Regions from separate parts of the Pseudoflavonifractor sp. HCP28S3_F10 genome, predicted to be linked through region 2. Evidence: riboswitches for the same ligand, from Rfam matches in the RefSeq annotation. Region 2 holds a riboswitch; the other holds the start of a gene.
What was found. A riboswitch is a leader RNA that binds a small molecule or an ion and turns the genes downstream of it on or off. The one in region 2 is predicted to bind glycine.
Positions count from the first base shown of each region.

Region 1: another riboswitch for glycine. It lies ahead of gcvT (glycine cleavage system aminomethyltransferase GcvT); the one in region 2 lies ahead of ACTNBZ_RS00470 (alanine/glycine:cation symporter family protein).

Region 1 covers NZ_JBQHUB010000005.1:90,986-98,324, reverse strand. Annotated here, with positions in the region: gene lpdA (dihydrolipoyl dehydrogenase) at 1-524, opposite strand, end outside; gene gcvPB (aminomethyl-transferring glycine dehydrogenase subunit GcvPB) at 624-2,069, opposite strand; gene gcvPA (aminomethyl-transferring glycine dehydrogenase subunit GcvPA) at 2,066-3,382, opposite strand; gene gcvH (glycine cleavage system protein GcvH) at 3,388-3,768, opposite strand; gene gcvT (glycine cleavage system aminomethyltransferase GcvT) at 3,886-4,965, opposite strand; glycine riboswitch at 5,150-5,233, opposite strand; gene ACTNBZ_RS04085 (FtsW/RodA/SpoVE family cell cycle protein) at 5,511-7,337, shown strand; gene ACTNBZ_RS04080 (penicillin-binding transpeptidase domain-containing protein) at 7,334-7,339, shown strand, end outside.
Region 2 covers NZ_JBQHUB010000001.1:93,252-100,590, forward strand. Annotated here, with positions in the region: gene ACTNBZ_RS00460 (DUF6179 domain-containing protein) at 1-297, shown strand, start outside; gene ACTNBZ_RS00465 (glycosyltransferase family 8 protein) at 307-1,146, opposite strand; glycine riboswitch at 1,588-1,681, shown strand; gene ACTNBZ_RS00470 (alanine/glycine:cation symporter family protein) at 1,867-3,243, shown strand; gene ACTNBZ_RS00475 (uracil-DNA glycosylase) at 3,866-4,432, shown strand; gene ACTNBZ_RS00480 (V-type ATP synthase subunit D) at 4,505-5,113, opposite strand; gene ACTNBZ_RS00485 (V-type ATP synthase subunit B) at 5,130-6,542, opposite strand; gene ACTNBZ_RS00490 (V-type ATP synthase subunit A) at 6,589-7,339, opposite strand, start outside.

The sequences.
Region 1 (7,339 bases), on a different contig from region 2:
ACGCCGCCGCCGATGATGACCATGGTGTTCCGGGGGGAGATATCGTCCAGCAGCTCGTCGCTGGTGACCACGCCGGGCAGGTCCAGCCCGGGGATGGGAGGACGGGAGGGGATGGAGCCGGCGGCCACCAGGATGTGCTCGCCCTCATAGACCTCATCGCCGGCCTTTACGGTGTGGGGGCCGGTGATTACGGCCCGGGCGTTGATGGAGTCGATCTTGTTGGACTTGAGCAGGGAAGCCATACCGCCCCGCAGGGTCTCCACCACCTCGTTCTTGCGGGCGGCCAGGGAGGCCCAGTCGGGTTCCACGCTGCCCAGGGCGATGCCGGGCACGCCCTCCTTCAGCTCCTGGAAGAGCTGGGAGGAGTGCATCAGGGCCTTGGTGGGGATGCAGCCCCGGTTGAGGCAGGTGCCGCCGGGCTCACGGGCCTCGAACACGGCCACCTTTTTGCCGAGCTGAGCGGCCTTCACCGCGGCGGCAAAGCCGCCGGGGCCGCCGCCGATGACGAGCAGATCATATTGCATGTTGTTTGACCTCCAGAGTGGTTGAAATGAGATATCCCCGGTGGGATATCCGGAAAAAAGCGGCGTCCGCAGGGAACGGACGCCGCTTTGCGGGCAGGATTACGCGAACTCGTAGCGGACCACGGGATGGCGGGCCGCCTTAGTCTCGTCAGGCCGGCCGATGACGGTGTTATGGGGCGCGGCGTGGCAGGCCTCTGCGTCCTCATAAGCGGTCTTGAGGATCTTGGCCATGACCTCGCAGGCTTCGTCCAGGGTCTCGCGGGACTCAGTCTCGGTGGGCTCGAACATAAGAGCCTCGTGGACGATGAGGGGGAAGTACATCGTGGGGGGATGGATGCCGTGGTCCAGCATGCTCTTGGCCACGTCCAGCGCGGAGACGCCGGTCTCCTTCTTCAGCTGGGCCAGGTCCAGCACGAATTCATGCATGCAGACGCCGGGATAGGCGGAGATATAGCCGGCCTCTTCCATCTTCTTCTTCATGTAGTTGGCATTGAGAACGGCGGTCTGGGCGGCCTCGCGCACGCCGGAGTTACCCAGGGTCATCAGGTAGACCAGGGCCCGCAGCACCACCAGGAAGTTGCCGTAGAACATCTTGACCTGGCCGATGGACTGCTCACCCACGGTCTCGCCCAGGGTGGAAGCGGGGAGGAAGGGCTTGAGGATATCCTTGCAGCCCACCGCGCCGGAGCCGGGGCCGCCGCCGCCGTGAGGCGTGGAGAAGGTCTTGTGCAGGTTCAGGTGGCACACGTCAAAGCCCATGTCGCCGGGACGGGCCACGCCCATGACGGCGTTCAGGTTGGCGCCGTCATAGTAGCACAGGCCGCCGGCGTCGTGGACGATCCTGGTGATCTCCAGAATGTTCTTATCGAACTTGCCCACGGTGTTGGGGTTGGTGAGCATAAGGCCGGCAGTGTCGGGACCCACCACGGAGCGCAGAGCGTCCAGGTCCACCATGCCATCGGGGGTGGAGGCAATGGAGCACACCTCAAAGCCGCACATGGCGGCGGTAGCGGGGTTGGTGCCGTGGGCGGAGTCGGGGACGATGATCTTCTTGCGGGCGGTATCGCCCCGGGACTGATGATAGGCCTTGATGAGCAGCACGCCGGTAAACTCGCCGTGAGCGCCGGCGGCGGGCTGGAAGGTCATGGCGTCCATGCCGGTGATGCCGCAGAGATACTTCTCAGCCAGGGCATACACCGTCTCGCAGCCGGCGGCGGTATGCTTGGGCTGCAGAGGATGGATGTCGGTGAATTTGAAGAAGCTGGCGATGACCTCGTTGATCTTGGGATTGTACTTCATGGTACAGGAGCCCAGAGGATAGAAGCCGTCGCACACGCCGAAGGAGCGGCGGGCCAGAGCGTTATAGTGCCGGGAGAGGTCGTTCTCACTGACCTCGGGCAGCCGGGGCGCGCTCTTGCGCCGGAACGCGGCGGGGATCTCCAGAACAGGTACGGAATCGGCCTCCGGGTCCAGGGTAGGGGAGACGTGAGGGACCAGGACCTTATTGCCGCGGCCGGGGCGGCTGAGCTCAAAAATCAGTTTCATTCTCCGTACGCCTCCTTGATGATGGCCACAGCCTCGTCCAGGTCGGCCTTGGTGCAGAACTCGGTGACACACCACAGCACGCCGTCCTTGACGGGCAGGCCGCCCAGGATGCCGTTGACCTCCAGCACGTTGAGGACGCGGCCGGCATCGGGCAGGGTGGTGACGAACTCGTGGAAGAACTCGCCCTTGTGGACCAGTTCAACGCCGTCGATCCTGCACAGCTCGCTGGCCAGATAGTGGGCCTTGTCGTAGCACTGCTGGCTCACCTCGGCCAGACCGGCGGGGCCCATCTCGGCCAGATAGACCGAAGCGGTCAGGGCGCAGAGGGCCTGGTTGGAGCAGATGTTGGAGCTGGCCTTCTCCCGGCGGATGTGCTGCTCACGGGCCTGCATGGTGAGAACAAAAGCCCGCTCGCCCTTGTCATCGGTGGTCTCGCCTACGATACGGCCGGGCAGCTTGCGCATCATGGCGCTGGTGCAGGCCATGAAGCCCAGGTAGGGGCCGCCCCAGGACAGGGGCATGCCGAGGGGCTGGGCCTCGCCAACGGCCACATCGGCGCCGTACTCCCGGGGGGTCTTGAGCAGGCCCAGGGTGGCGGGGTTGACACCCATAATGTACTTGGCGCCAGCGGCGTGAACGGCCTCGCCCAGGGCGTCGCCGTCCTCCAGCATGCCGTAGAAGTTGGGCTGCTGGACGTAGAAGCAGGCGGAGTCGTCCGCCAGCAGGGACTTCAGGGCGTCCAGATCGGTGACGCCGTCCTTGGCGGGAACCATGACCACCTCGGTGTTGGAGCCGTAGCAGTAGGTCTTGATAACGGCCACAGCGTCAGGATGGGCGGTCTCGGAGACCAGGACCTTGGTGCGCTTGCGGTCGCGGCACATGGCGGCGGCCTCGGCGGCGGCGGTGCCGCCGTCGTACACGGAGGCGTTGGACACGTCCATGCCGGTGAGCTCGCAGATCATGGTCTGATACTCAAAGATGGACTGGAGGATGCCCTGGCTCACCTCGGCCTGATAGGGGGTATAGGCCGTGACCAGGATCTCGTTGCTGGTGATGCGGGTGACGGCGGCGGGGATGTAGTGCCGCTCGGCGCCGGCGCCCCGCAGGATGGTGCGGAAGCGCACGTTCTGATCGGCCAGGGACTCCATGGTCCGGCGGATCTCCAGCTCGGACTTGGGATTGGGCAGGTCCAGGGGCCCCTGGATCATGACCTCCCGGGGAACGTCCGCGTAGAGGTCATCCATGGATTTCATACCCAGCTCGGAGAGCATCTCCTGACGCTCTTCGGGGGTAGAACACAGATAGCTCGACATGTATCTTACTCCTTCTCGGCAGCGCAGTGGGCCTCATAGGCGGCGGCGTCCAGCAGCTCCTCCTCCTCGGTCACGTTCTCCACCTTGACGAACCAGGCGCCGTAGGGGTCGGCATTGACCTTGGCGGGATCGTCCATCAGTTCCTCATTGACGGCCACCACGGTGCCGGAGACAGGGGAGAGCACGTCAGACACGGCCTTGACGGACTCCACGTCGGAAAAAGCCTCGCCCACGGAGACGGAGTCGCCCTCCTGGGGCAGGTTGACAAAGACGATATCGCCCAGCTCGTCCTGAGCGAAATCGGACAGGCCGATGACATAGGTGTCGCCGTCCTTGCGGACCCACTCGTGGGACTTGGCGTACAGCAGATCAGAGGGGAAGTTCATAATAATGTCTCCTTTTATGTATTGTTTTGGATATTGGGATAGTTTGGATGGTTGGATCATTTGGATAATTGGATGATCTGGTCCGGTCAGAAAGGTATCATGCTCAGAGAAAAGGGATCACTGGGCGCGCTTGTAGAAGGGAGTCTTGATGACCTCACACTCCACCTTGCGGCCGCGCACGTCCACCAGCAGCTTGGTGCCGGGCTCCTTGTACTCCACGGGGACCATGGCCATGGCGACGGCCTGGCCCAGGTAGGGGCAGTGGGTGCCGGAGGAGACAAAGCCAACCTTCTCATCGCCGGCGTACACGTCGCAGTGCTCGCGGATGATGCCCCGGCCGGTGACCTTCAGGCCCACCTTGCGGCGGGAGACGGGACGGGCCTTCTCCAGCGCGGCCTTGCCGATGAAGTCGGGCTTATCCATCTTGACGAAGATGCCGAGAACGGCCTCGTAGGGGTTGATCTCGGCGGAGAGCTCGTGGCCGTAGAGGGGCATGCCGGCTTCCAGGCGCAGGGTATCGCGGGCGCCCAGACCGCAGGGGATGAGGCCCTCGTCCTTGCCGGCCTCCAGCAGCTTGTTCCACAGGGCGGGGGCGTCGGCGCTGGCGCAGTAAATCTCAAAGCCGTCCTCGCCGGTGTAGCCGGTGCGGGAGACAATGGCCTTGATGCCGTCCACATTGCCCTCGGCGATGAAGGTGTAGTTGCCGGAGGGAATGGTGCCAGAGAGCTTGGAGAGAACGGCCTCGGCCTTGGGACCCTGGAGGGCCACCTGGGCGACGGAATCGGAGATGTTTTCCATGGTGCAGTCGCCGGACAGGTGCTCGGAGATCCAGTTGGCGTCCTTCTCGCAATTGGCGGCGTTGACCACGATGAGGTAAGCCTCGTCGGAGCACTTGTAGACGATGAGGTCATCCACCACGCCGCCGGTCTCGTAGCACATCAGGCTGTACCGGGCATAGCCGGACTGGAGGTCGGTATAGTCGTTGGTCAGCAGGTTGTTCAGGTTCTTCAGGGCGTCCTTGCCGCGCAGGACCAGCTCGCCCATGTGGGAGACGTCAAACAGACCGCAGGCGGTGCGCACCGCCATATGCTCGGCCACCACGCCGCTGTACTGCACGGGCAGCAGCCAGCCGGCAAAGGGGACGATCTTTCCGCCGGCGGCTACATGGCAGTCATAAAGGGGGGTCTTCTTCTCCATGATACATACCTCCTAAAATAAACTCACAAAGCCAAAAAATATACCCGCAGTCATCAAAAACCATGAAAAAAGCGCATAGCGGAAATGCTATACGCCTCTGTCCATTACCTGAAAGTTTCCCCTGAATAAAATTCAGAGTTGCATCGTCGGCGCGGGCGGAAAGACCGTCCGCTTTCCAGAGCTCCGTCGGCAGCCGATCCTTTTGCCTGAGAGATTTTCTCGCTTTCCCCTTCGGCGGTGAAGTATCACACTCTCTCGACTGTGTCATCCGGGCAATATTGATTTTTTCTATGAATTGCAGGGTGTACTTGCGAGTTTTTCTTTATACCCATGAGTATAATACATTTTTCCAAAAAGTCAACTTGTTTTTTTGAATAATACGGAACGCCAAATATCAGAAAAGTTTAACAGGTGTTCCAGTCATACCCGACAACCTGCGCTTGCGCCATTTTGAAACTGTGTTATACTTGAACTGCAAAATGCGGGAATGGGACGGAAGGCCCTATCCGCGCAGCGGGATGAAATTGTAATAAGGAGGAGATGCCATGCAGGCGCTTCTGACTCAGCCCGGGGCTTTTCTGCACCGGCTCCTGGCACTGCCGGCGGAGTACCCGGTGGCAGCCGCCTGGTATACGTCCATCGTCCGATTTCTCTTTCCCATATTGGCGCTGATGATCCTGACGGGGGCCATCCGGTCCCTGCTGAAGGTGCCTCATATGCCGGAGGTCTGGGCCTATCTGACATTACCCAACGGCGCCAGCGAGCCTCTGACCCACTGGGAGAACATTCTGGGCCGGGGCAGGGCGGCCGACGTGGTGCTCAATTATCCGGTGGTCTCCCGGCAGCACGCCGCCCTCATCCGGGGCGAGGATGACCGCTGGACTGTGTACGATCTGGACTCCAAGGGGGGCGTGACGGTGAACGGCACGCCGGTGGACGGGAGCGCCCCGGTGGCCTTCGGCGATGTGCTGGGTCTGGCCGGGGTGGAGACCGTGCTGCTGCCGGTGTCCCTGGAGGAGCGGGAGGACTGGCGGCGCCGCCGCCGGGCGGTGGAGCGGCCCGCGTCGCCCTGGGGAGCGCTGGTCCTGCTCACGGTGTTCCAGGTCCTGACTGCGATGCAGCTCATCGCGGCGGCGGGGGAGGAGGCCGGTGCGCCGCTGCTTCTTTCCTTTCTGTGTCTCACCGGGGTGATGTGGACCCACTTTCTTGCCCTGCGGGCGTTGCGCCGGGTAGGCTTTGAGATGGAGGTCATCGCCTTCTTTCTGTGCACCCTCTCTCTGGCAGTGACTGCCTCGTCGGCTCCCCACGCGCTCTTCAAGCAGCTGGCCGCCATGGTGCTGGGACTGATCCTCTTCCTGGTGCTGGGGGTCTTTCTGCGGGATCTGGACCGGGTCAAGAAAATCCGCTGGCTCATGGCGGCGGGGGCCATCTGCCTGCTGGGGCTCTCCCTGGTGGCCGGACAGGTGAAGTACGGCGCGGCCAACTGGATCAGCATCGGCGGGATCTCCTTCCAGCCCTCCGAGGTGGCCAAGATCTGCTATATTTTCGCCGGCGCCGCCACTCTGGAGCGGCTCTTCCGCAAGCGGAACCTGGGGCTCTTCATCCTACTCACCGGCGTGTGCATGGGCTGCCTGGCCCTGATGAGCGACTTCGGCACGGCGGCCATCTTCTTTATCACCTTTCTGGTCATCGCCTACCTCCGCTCCGGCGACTTTGCCACCCTGGCCCTCATCTGCGGCGCGGCGGTGTTCGGCGTGCTGGTCATCCTGTCGGTCAAGCCCTATATCCTGCGGCGCTTCGCCACCTGGGGCCACGCCTGGCAGTATGCCAGCGACGGGGGCTTTCAGCAGACCCGCACCATGTCGGCGGCCGCCTCCGGCGGCCTGGTGGGCGTGGGCGCGGGGCGGGGCTGGCTTCACCGGGTGCCCGCCGCCGACACCGACCTGGTGTTCGGCATGCTCTGTGAGGAGTGGGGGCTCATCATCGCCGTGCTGGCGGTGTGCTGCATCCTGACCCTGGCGGTCTTTGCGGTGCGGTGCTGCCGGGCGGGGCGGTCCAGCTTCTATACCATCGCCGCCTGCGCCGCCACCTCCATGATGGTGTTCCAGACCTGCCTCAACGTGCTGGGTGCGGTGGACATCCTGCCCCTTACCGGCGTGACCTTCCCCTTTGTGTCCAACGGCGGGTCCTCCATGCTGTCCTCCTGGGGGCTGCTGGCCTTCCTGAAGGCCACGGATACCCGCCAGAACGCCAGCTTTGCCATCCGGCTGCCCAACCGGCGGAAGGAGCGGGCGGACGAAGAGCGGCTGGCCCGCCGTCCGGCGGAGAAGCCCGGATTTGACTTTGATACGGGCCGGGAGGAGGAGCCATGAAA
Region 2 (7,339 bases):
TGGGAGCCGGTGGCCGTCAACGCCCTGGGGCTGGTGCTGGCCGGGCGGGACCCCTTTGCCCTGTGGGTGGACGAGAAGATCCGGACGGAGCTGGCCCGGCTGCTGCTGCCCCTGAAGCGGGCGGAGCGGCTGGAAACGCTGGAGCGGGGGGCCTGCCGTCTGGCGGACGCCCTGGCGCTGGAGCAGCTGCCCCAGCGGCGCTATCTGACGGCGGAGGCCCGGGCTCTGCTTCCCCGGCTGACGGCGGCCCTGGAGCACGGGGACCTGAGCGGCGTGTTTTTTGATTTTGCGTGCTGAGCATAACGCCTATTGGGGGCCGGGCGCTTCCTCTTCCAGGGCCTCGGCGTGGATCAGACCGTCGTAGGCCTCATAAAACTCCCCCAGCTGGCCGGTGTAACCCGGTTTCCAGGGCTTGTTGCGGCCGCAGTAGTGGACGATGGCTGTGTGGCTGCACACCCAGTCCAGGTCTATTTGTGAGCCCGGCGTCAAACGGGAGAATGTGAGCAGCCGTTCGGTCATATTATATCGCATGGGGTCCAGCAGATGGATGCGGTCGCCGTAAAGGGCGCTGATGATGTCCTGGTCGGGCAGGAGCAGGGCGGAGCGGTGCTCCTCCACATAGTCCAGCACCGGCTGGAGCTCCTGCTCCCGGCGCAGCCGCTCCAAATTCATCAGCAGCACCCCGGAGTTGATATAGGGCCCCGGCGTCCGGGACTGGAGCCGCAGGGCGTTGAATTTTTCCAGGGAGCGGTTCACATGGCTGGCCGCGGCGAAGAAGCAATCCCCCATGGGGGTGGCCCACAGCTCGTCCAGCGGGCGGATGGCCACCAGGTCCGGGTCCAGATAGAGCACCCGGTCCAGGTCTTTGGGGAGATACCGGGCGGCGAAAATGCGGTCGTATATCTCGCAGGGATAGCGCCCGGTGGTGGGGGCACCGGCGAAGAGACGGTCGTCCGCCCGGATGCCTACCAGCTCCAGATCGGGGGCGTCCACCGCCCGGGCTACCCGGTCCAGGTCCTCCGGAACGAGGGAGCGGTGGAGCACAAAGACCCGGATATACCGGCCCGGATGCTGCTGTGCCACGCTTTTGAGCATGACGGCCAGAGGGTGGAGATAACTGCGGTTGACCGTAACGAGAAGATCCATGACGTCGTTTCCTCCGGGAGATATTTGGAGCGGTGGAAAACAGCCTTTGCATCCACCGCCCTGCAAAAAAGGATTACAAATCAAAATACCACAGTTTCCTCTAAAATTCCGGCGAAATTTGTGAAGAAAAAGAAAACAGAATATGAATCTTACACGCGAAATAATATGGAAAAAGATAGATGTTGGCTCCTCATATGTCTTCCGATGAAAGACATATGAGGATTTTTATAAAATGGAAAATATGCGGGGCGCCACAAGTATAGAACAAAAATTGTGGGGGAAAATACAAAATTATTTTCCTTGACGAATGGGCTGATATGCGTTATGATGATAATGCAAAAAGGGAATATAGACAGGACCCGCCACAAGGATGTGCCGCATCTGGTCTGTAGCAGAATAGATGCGTTTAAGTGTCCACGGTATAAGGACATATTGCGGCGGTGAATGGGCTCTGGAGAATCCCAATGACGGGGGCCGAAGGTGTAAGGTGCCGGCAAGGCGCCGATCTCTCAGGCAAAAGGACAGAGTGGAGCGCAGCCGATATGGGGGAGAACCCGCCGGCTGCGATTTACAGGGCCAGGCCGGAATACGGTCGGGCTTTTTATTTTGATTGGGGGGTGTGCAGCGGAGCATTTCTTGAGGCGGCAGCCCGGCGAAGTGTGCCGCCGGGCACGGCATTTGAGAGGAGTCCCTCTGAGGAAGTTAAAGGGAGGTAAATGTATGGAACAACTGACAATCCTTGTAGGTAAAGCCAGCGACTTTGTGTGGAACAGCGTACTGCTCTATGTGCTGGTTGCTACCGGTATTCTCTTCACCATTCGGCTCGGCTTCATCCAGATCCGGAAATTCGGCGCCGGCTGGAAGCAGATGTTCGGCAACTTCAGTCTGTCCGGCAAAAAGGCAGACAAGGACGGCATGAGCTCGTTCCAGGCGGCGGCCACGTCCATCGCCGCCCAGGTGGGCACCGGCAATATCGTGGGCTGCTCCACCGCCATCCTGTCCGGCGGCCCCGGCGCCATCTTCTGGATGTGGATCGCCGCGTTCTTCGGTATGTCCACCATCTATGCCGAGGCGGTCCTGGCCCAGAAATATAAGACCAGAGACGACAGCGGCGCTATCATCGGCGGTCCTGTCTATTACATCCGCGCCGCCTTCAAGGGAGGCTTCGGCAAGTTCATGGCCGGCTTCTTCTCGGTGGCAATCATCCTGGCCCTGGGCTTCATGGGCAACATGACCCAGGCCAACTCCATCAGCAGCTCCTTCGAGACCGCCTTCCACGTGCCCAAGATCGTGATGGGCGTGATCCTGGCGGCGGTGGCCGCGTTCATCTTCCTGGGCGGCGTGAAGCGCATTGCCTCCGTCACCGAGAAAGTGGTCCCCATCATGGCCATTTTGTACCTCCTCGGCGGCCTGATCGTGATCATCGCCAACGGCAGCCACATCCCCGAGGCGTTCCGTCAGATCTTTGTGGGCGCCTTTACCCCCAACGCCGTTCTGGGCGGCGCCATCGGTATCACCGTGAAGCAGGCGGTCCGTTTCGGTGTGGCCCGCGGCCTGTTCTCCAATGAGGCTGGTATGGGCTCCACCCCCCATGCCCACGCCATGGCCAAGGTGGCGAAGCCTGAGGATCAGGGTCATATCGCCATCGTCTGCGTGTTCATCGACACCTTCATCGTTCTGACCATTACCGCCCTGGTGGTTCTGACCAGCGGCGTGGTGAATATGAACGATATTGAGGCCAGCCCCGAAGCGGCCTCTCTGGCTCAGGCGGCCTTCAGCACCGTGTTCGGCAATTTCGGCAGCATGTTCGTAGCCATCTGCCTGCTGTTCTTTGCCTTCTCCACCATCGTGGGTTGGTACTTCTTCGGTGAGCAGAACGTCAAGTACCTCTTCGGCAACAAGGCCGTCAAGATCTACGCCGCCATCGTGGTGGTGTGCATCGTCATCGGCTCCGCGCTGAAAGTGGGCCTGGTGTGGAACCTGTCCGACCTGTTCAACGGCCTGATGGCCCTGCCCAACCTGATCGCACTGATCGCCCTGTCCGGCGTAGTGGTGCGCATTTCCAAGGGCCAGGATCAGCCTCTGACCCACAAATAAAGGGCTGTAAAAGGAACGCTTTTCCTGAACAAAGGCGGCGGCGCATATGCGCCGCCGCTATTTTTTGAATGACGATTTAAGGTGAATTTTTAAAGACATGCATCTGATATAAATTCCGCATGAATCCTTAAGAAAGGTGACGGTGCGCTAGTACATGCATAGAAGTGTCAAAAAGAACGATAAGAGAAAACTTAATGAATCGGAGCGGGATAAAAGAGCGGGGCGGTACGGAAAAACGGGGGAGTGCGCAGACAGAAAAAGACGGATCTGTTACTAGAACACGCTAAAGCGTGATAAAAAACAGCTAGTACGCGGACAGAAGAAAAAAGTAAAAAATTTCTAGATAATGGGAAAACATTTTTTCTACGGATCGAACCGGGATTTTGCTTGACGATAGGGGGAAACTATCATATAATCGCACCGAAAGGCGGGGAATTGCTTCCCTTCCTTTAAGTGAAAATGCCTGAACTTGCATTTTCTCGATATCCTCTTTCCTCTTTCTTCTTGCAGAATGCCCCGTGCCGGTTCCGGCGCGGGGCATTCTGTGTCTACAGAACTCTGGCCAAACGGAAGCGGCTGTGGTATGATATTGCACAGATGTCATACAGAGAGGAGGCGTGCTATGAAGGATTGGGATGGACTTTATCAGGAGTGTATGTCCTGCCGGAAATGTCCCCTGTGCGAGACGCGGACCAACGTGGTCTTCGGCGAGGGGGCCCGGGACGCCGAGGTCATGTTCATCGGCGAGGGACCGGGAGAGCAGGAGGATTTGACCGGCCGCCCCTTTGTGGGACGGGGCGGTAAATTCCTGGACGAGATGCTGGCCATGATCGACCTGGACCGATCCAGGGTGTTTATCGGCAATATGGTGAAGTGCCGGCCTCCCGGGAACCGGGACCCGCTGGCGGCAGAGCAGGAGGCGTGTATCGGCTACCTGCGCAACCAGGTGGCGCTGATCCGGCCCAAGATCATCGTCTGTCTGGGCCGCATCGCGGCCATGAAGCTGATCAAGGAGGACTTCAAGATCACCCGGGAGCACGGCGTCTGGTTCGAGAAGGCAGGCGTGCAGATGACCGCCCTTTTCCACCCGGCAGCCCTGCTGCGGGATCCCCGCCGCCGGCCCGAGACCTTCGCGGACCTGAAGGCCCTGCAGGCCAAGATCCGGGAGATCTGCGACCATACCTATTGATTGAAGTGCTTGAAAAAGCCCCGGAGGCGTCTGCCTCCGGGGCTCACATTTTTTGCGGGATATGTGGAAAATCTATCCGCCGGTCTTACGCTTGATGACCTTGAGGCGGACAAACTCCTCCCGCTCCTTCTCCTCCAGCGCGTCGGTGATGAAGCGGATGGTGTGGTCAAAATTGGGGATGACAATGTTCTGCAGGGCGTTGGCCCGCTTCTGGGTCTTGCGGATGGACACGGCCAGCCGGTAGATGGAGGTCTCCACCTCGGCCAGCTGCCGCACCAGTTCTTTCACCCGGTGGAACTTGATATAGGCGTCGTCCAGGGCGGAGCTGGTGGAGGCAAAGCCGTATTCCGGCCGGGGCGGGGGACTGCGGTCCGGGATATGGGGCAACTCCACGCCCATGAGGGAGCGGTACTGGATCTCCAGCGTCCGGTCCACATCCACAGCTTCGGCGATCTGGTCGCAGATGCCCAGCTTCAGGTTGGCGGTCTGCAGTGCGGCGTAGGCCTCGGCAAAGACGGCGTCGATCTGGGCCTGGACGTCTTTTGCCGTGTCCATCAGGGCCATCATCTCCCGGATGAGAATGTTGCGCTTGCGGTCCATCAGCTCGTAGCCGGTGGCGGCCAGGGCACGGGAGCGCCTGGCGGCCATAAGGTTACCCTTGGTGGGCAGGATGGCGGCCATGGAAACGCGCCTCCTTTCAGGGCTGCCCGGCCAGGTCGGACAGGATGCTGTGGTAGGCGCCTTCCACATAGTGGGCGTCCAGCGTGGCGTCGTCCACCCGGTCCAGTTCGCTGCGGGGCAGCAGGGTGAGCAGCTTCCACCCCAGGTCCAGCGTCTCATTCATGGTGCGGCCGTGCATCACGTCCTGGCGGATGAAGAGCCGCTCAAAGGCCCGGCCGAATTCCAGATACTGCTTATCCACGTCGGAGAGCTCATCCTCGCCGATGACGCCGGCCAGGCTCCGGGCGTCCTGCACCTTGGAGTAGGAGGCAAAGAGCTGGTTGGACAGGGCGGGATGGTCGGCCCGGGTGAATCCCTCGCCGATGCCGTCCTTCATCAGGCGGGAGAGGGAGGGCAGGATGGCGATGGGGGGATAGACTCCCTTCTGGTCCATGTCCCGGTCCAGTACGATCTGGCCCTCGGTGATATAGCCGGTCAGGTCGGGGATGGGATGGGTGATATCGTCGTTGGGCATGGTGAGGATGGGCACCTGGGTCACCGAGCCGGGCCGCCCCCGGATCATGCCGGCCCGCTCGTACAGGGAGGCCAGGTCGGAGTACAGGTAGGCGGGGAAGCCCTTGCGGGAGGGGATCTCGCCCTTGGAGGAGGAGAACTCCCGGACGGCCTCGCAGTAGGAGGTCATGTCGGTGAGGATGACCAGCACGTGATAGCCCTTGTCAAAGGCCAGGTACTCCGCGGCGGTGAGGGCGCAGCGGGGAGTGAGGATGCGCTCGATGATGGGGTCGGAGGCCAGGTTCATGAACATAACCACCCGCTGCAGCGCGCCGGCCTCCTCAAAGCTGCGGCGGAAAAAGTCGGCGGTGTCATTCTTCACGCCCATGGCGGCAAAGACGATGGCGAATTCGCCGTCCCCCTCGCCCACCTTGGCCTGACGGACGATCTGGGCGGCCAGTTCGTTGTGCTTCATGCCCGAGCCGGAGAAGATGGGCAGCTTCTGCCCCCGGATCAGGGTCATGCTGCAGTCGATGGCTGAGATGCCGGTCTCGATATAGCTGCGGGGATACTGGCGGGACACCGGGTTGATGGCGGAGCCGTTGATATCCCGGCGCTCCTCGGGGTAGAGCTCTCCCAGGCCGTCGATGGGACGGCCGGCGCCGTCGAACACCCGGCCCAGCATCTCCTTGGACAGGGCCAGCTTCACCGGCTCGCCGGTGAAGTGGGTGCGGGCGTTGTCCAGCGAGACGCCCCGGGTGCCCTCAAAGACCTGGAGCACCACCCGGTCGCCGTCGATGAGGATGACCCGGCCGTTACGGACGGCGCCGTTCTCCAGGGTGATCTCCGCTGTCTCGTCGTAGGAGACGCCGGATACGCCCTCCAGCGTGATAAGAGAGCCGGACAGCTCGGACAGGCCGATATATTCTAGTCTCATGACAGATCAACTCCTTGCAGAGATGGGAAACGCGGGGCTGGAGCGGTCAGCGGTTGGCCTCATCCACGCTCTGGAGGGCCTGGTCGATCCGCCGCTCGTAGTCCGCGAATTTCTCCATCTGGTCATTGGGGATCTCATACTTCATCTTGACCAGAGCGTCGAAGATGCCGGTGGCGCGGACCTGGGACAGGGGGATGGAGCGCTCCAGCAGCCTGCGGGCCCCGTCGTAGAGCCGGAGGATGACCTCCATCATGCGGAACTGCTTTTCCAGGGGGACATAGGTGTCCACGGTGTGGTAGGCGTTCTGCTGCAGGAAGCCAACCCGGATGAGGCGGGCGATGTCCAGCGTCAGCTTCTGGTCCTCGGGCAGCACGTCGGAGCCGATGAGCTTGACGATCTCCATAAGCTGGTCCTCCTCCTGCAGCAGGGAGAAGATCCGCTGCCGGTCGGCCATGAAGCCGGGGGCCACGTTCTGGTCGTACCAGGGCTTCAGGTCGTCCAGATACTCGGAGTAGGACGTGAGCCAGTTGATGGAGGGGAAGTGCCGGGCGTAGGCAAGGGAGCGGTCCAGGCCCCAGAAGGTGCGGACATACCGCTTGGTATTCTGGGTCACCGGCTCGGAGAAGTCGCCGCCCTGGGGAGAGACGGCGCCGATGACGGTGACGCTGCCCTCCCTGCCCTCCAGAGTCTCGATATAGCCCGCACGCTCGTAGAACTCGGCCAGACGGGAGGCCAGATAGGCGGGGAAGCCCTCCTCGGCGGGCATTTCCTCCAGGCGGCCGGAGATCTCCCGCAGG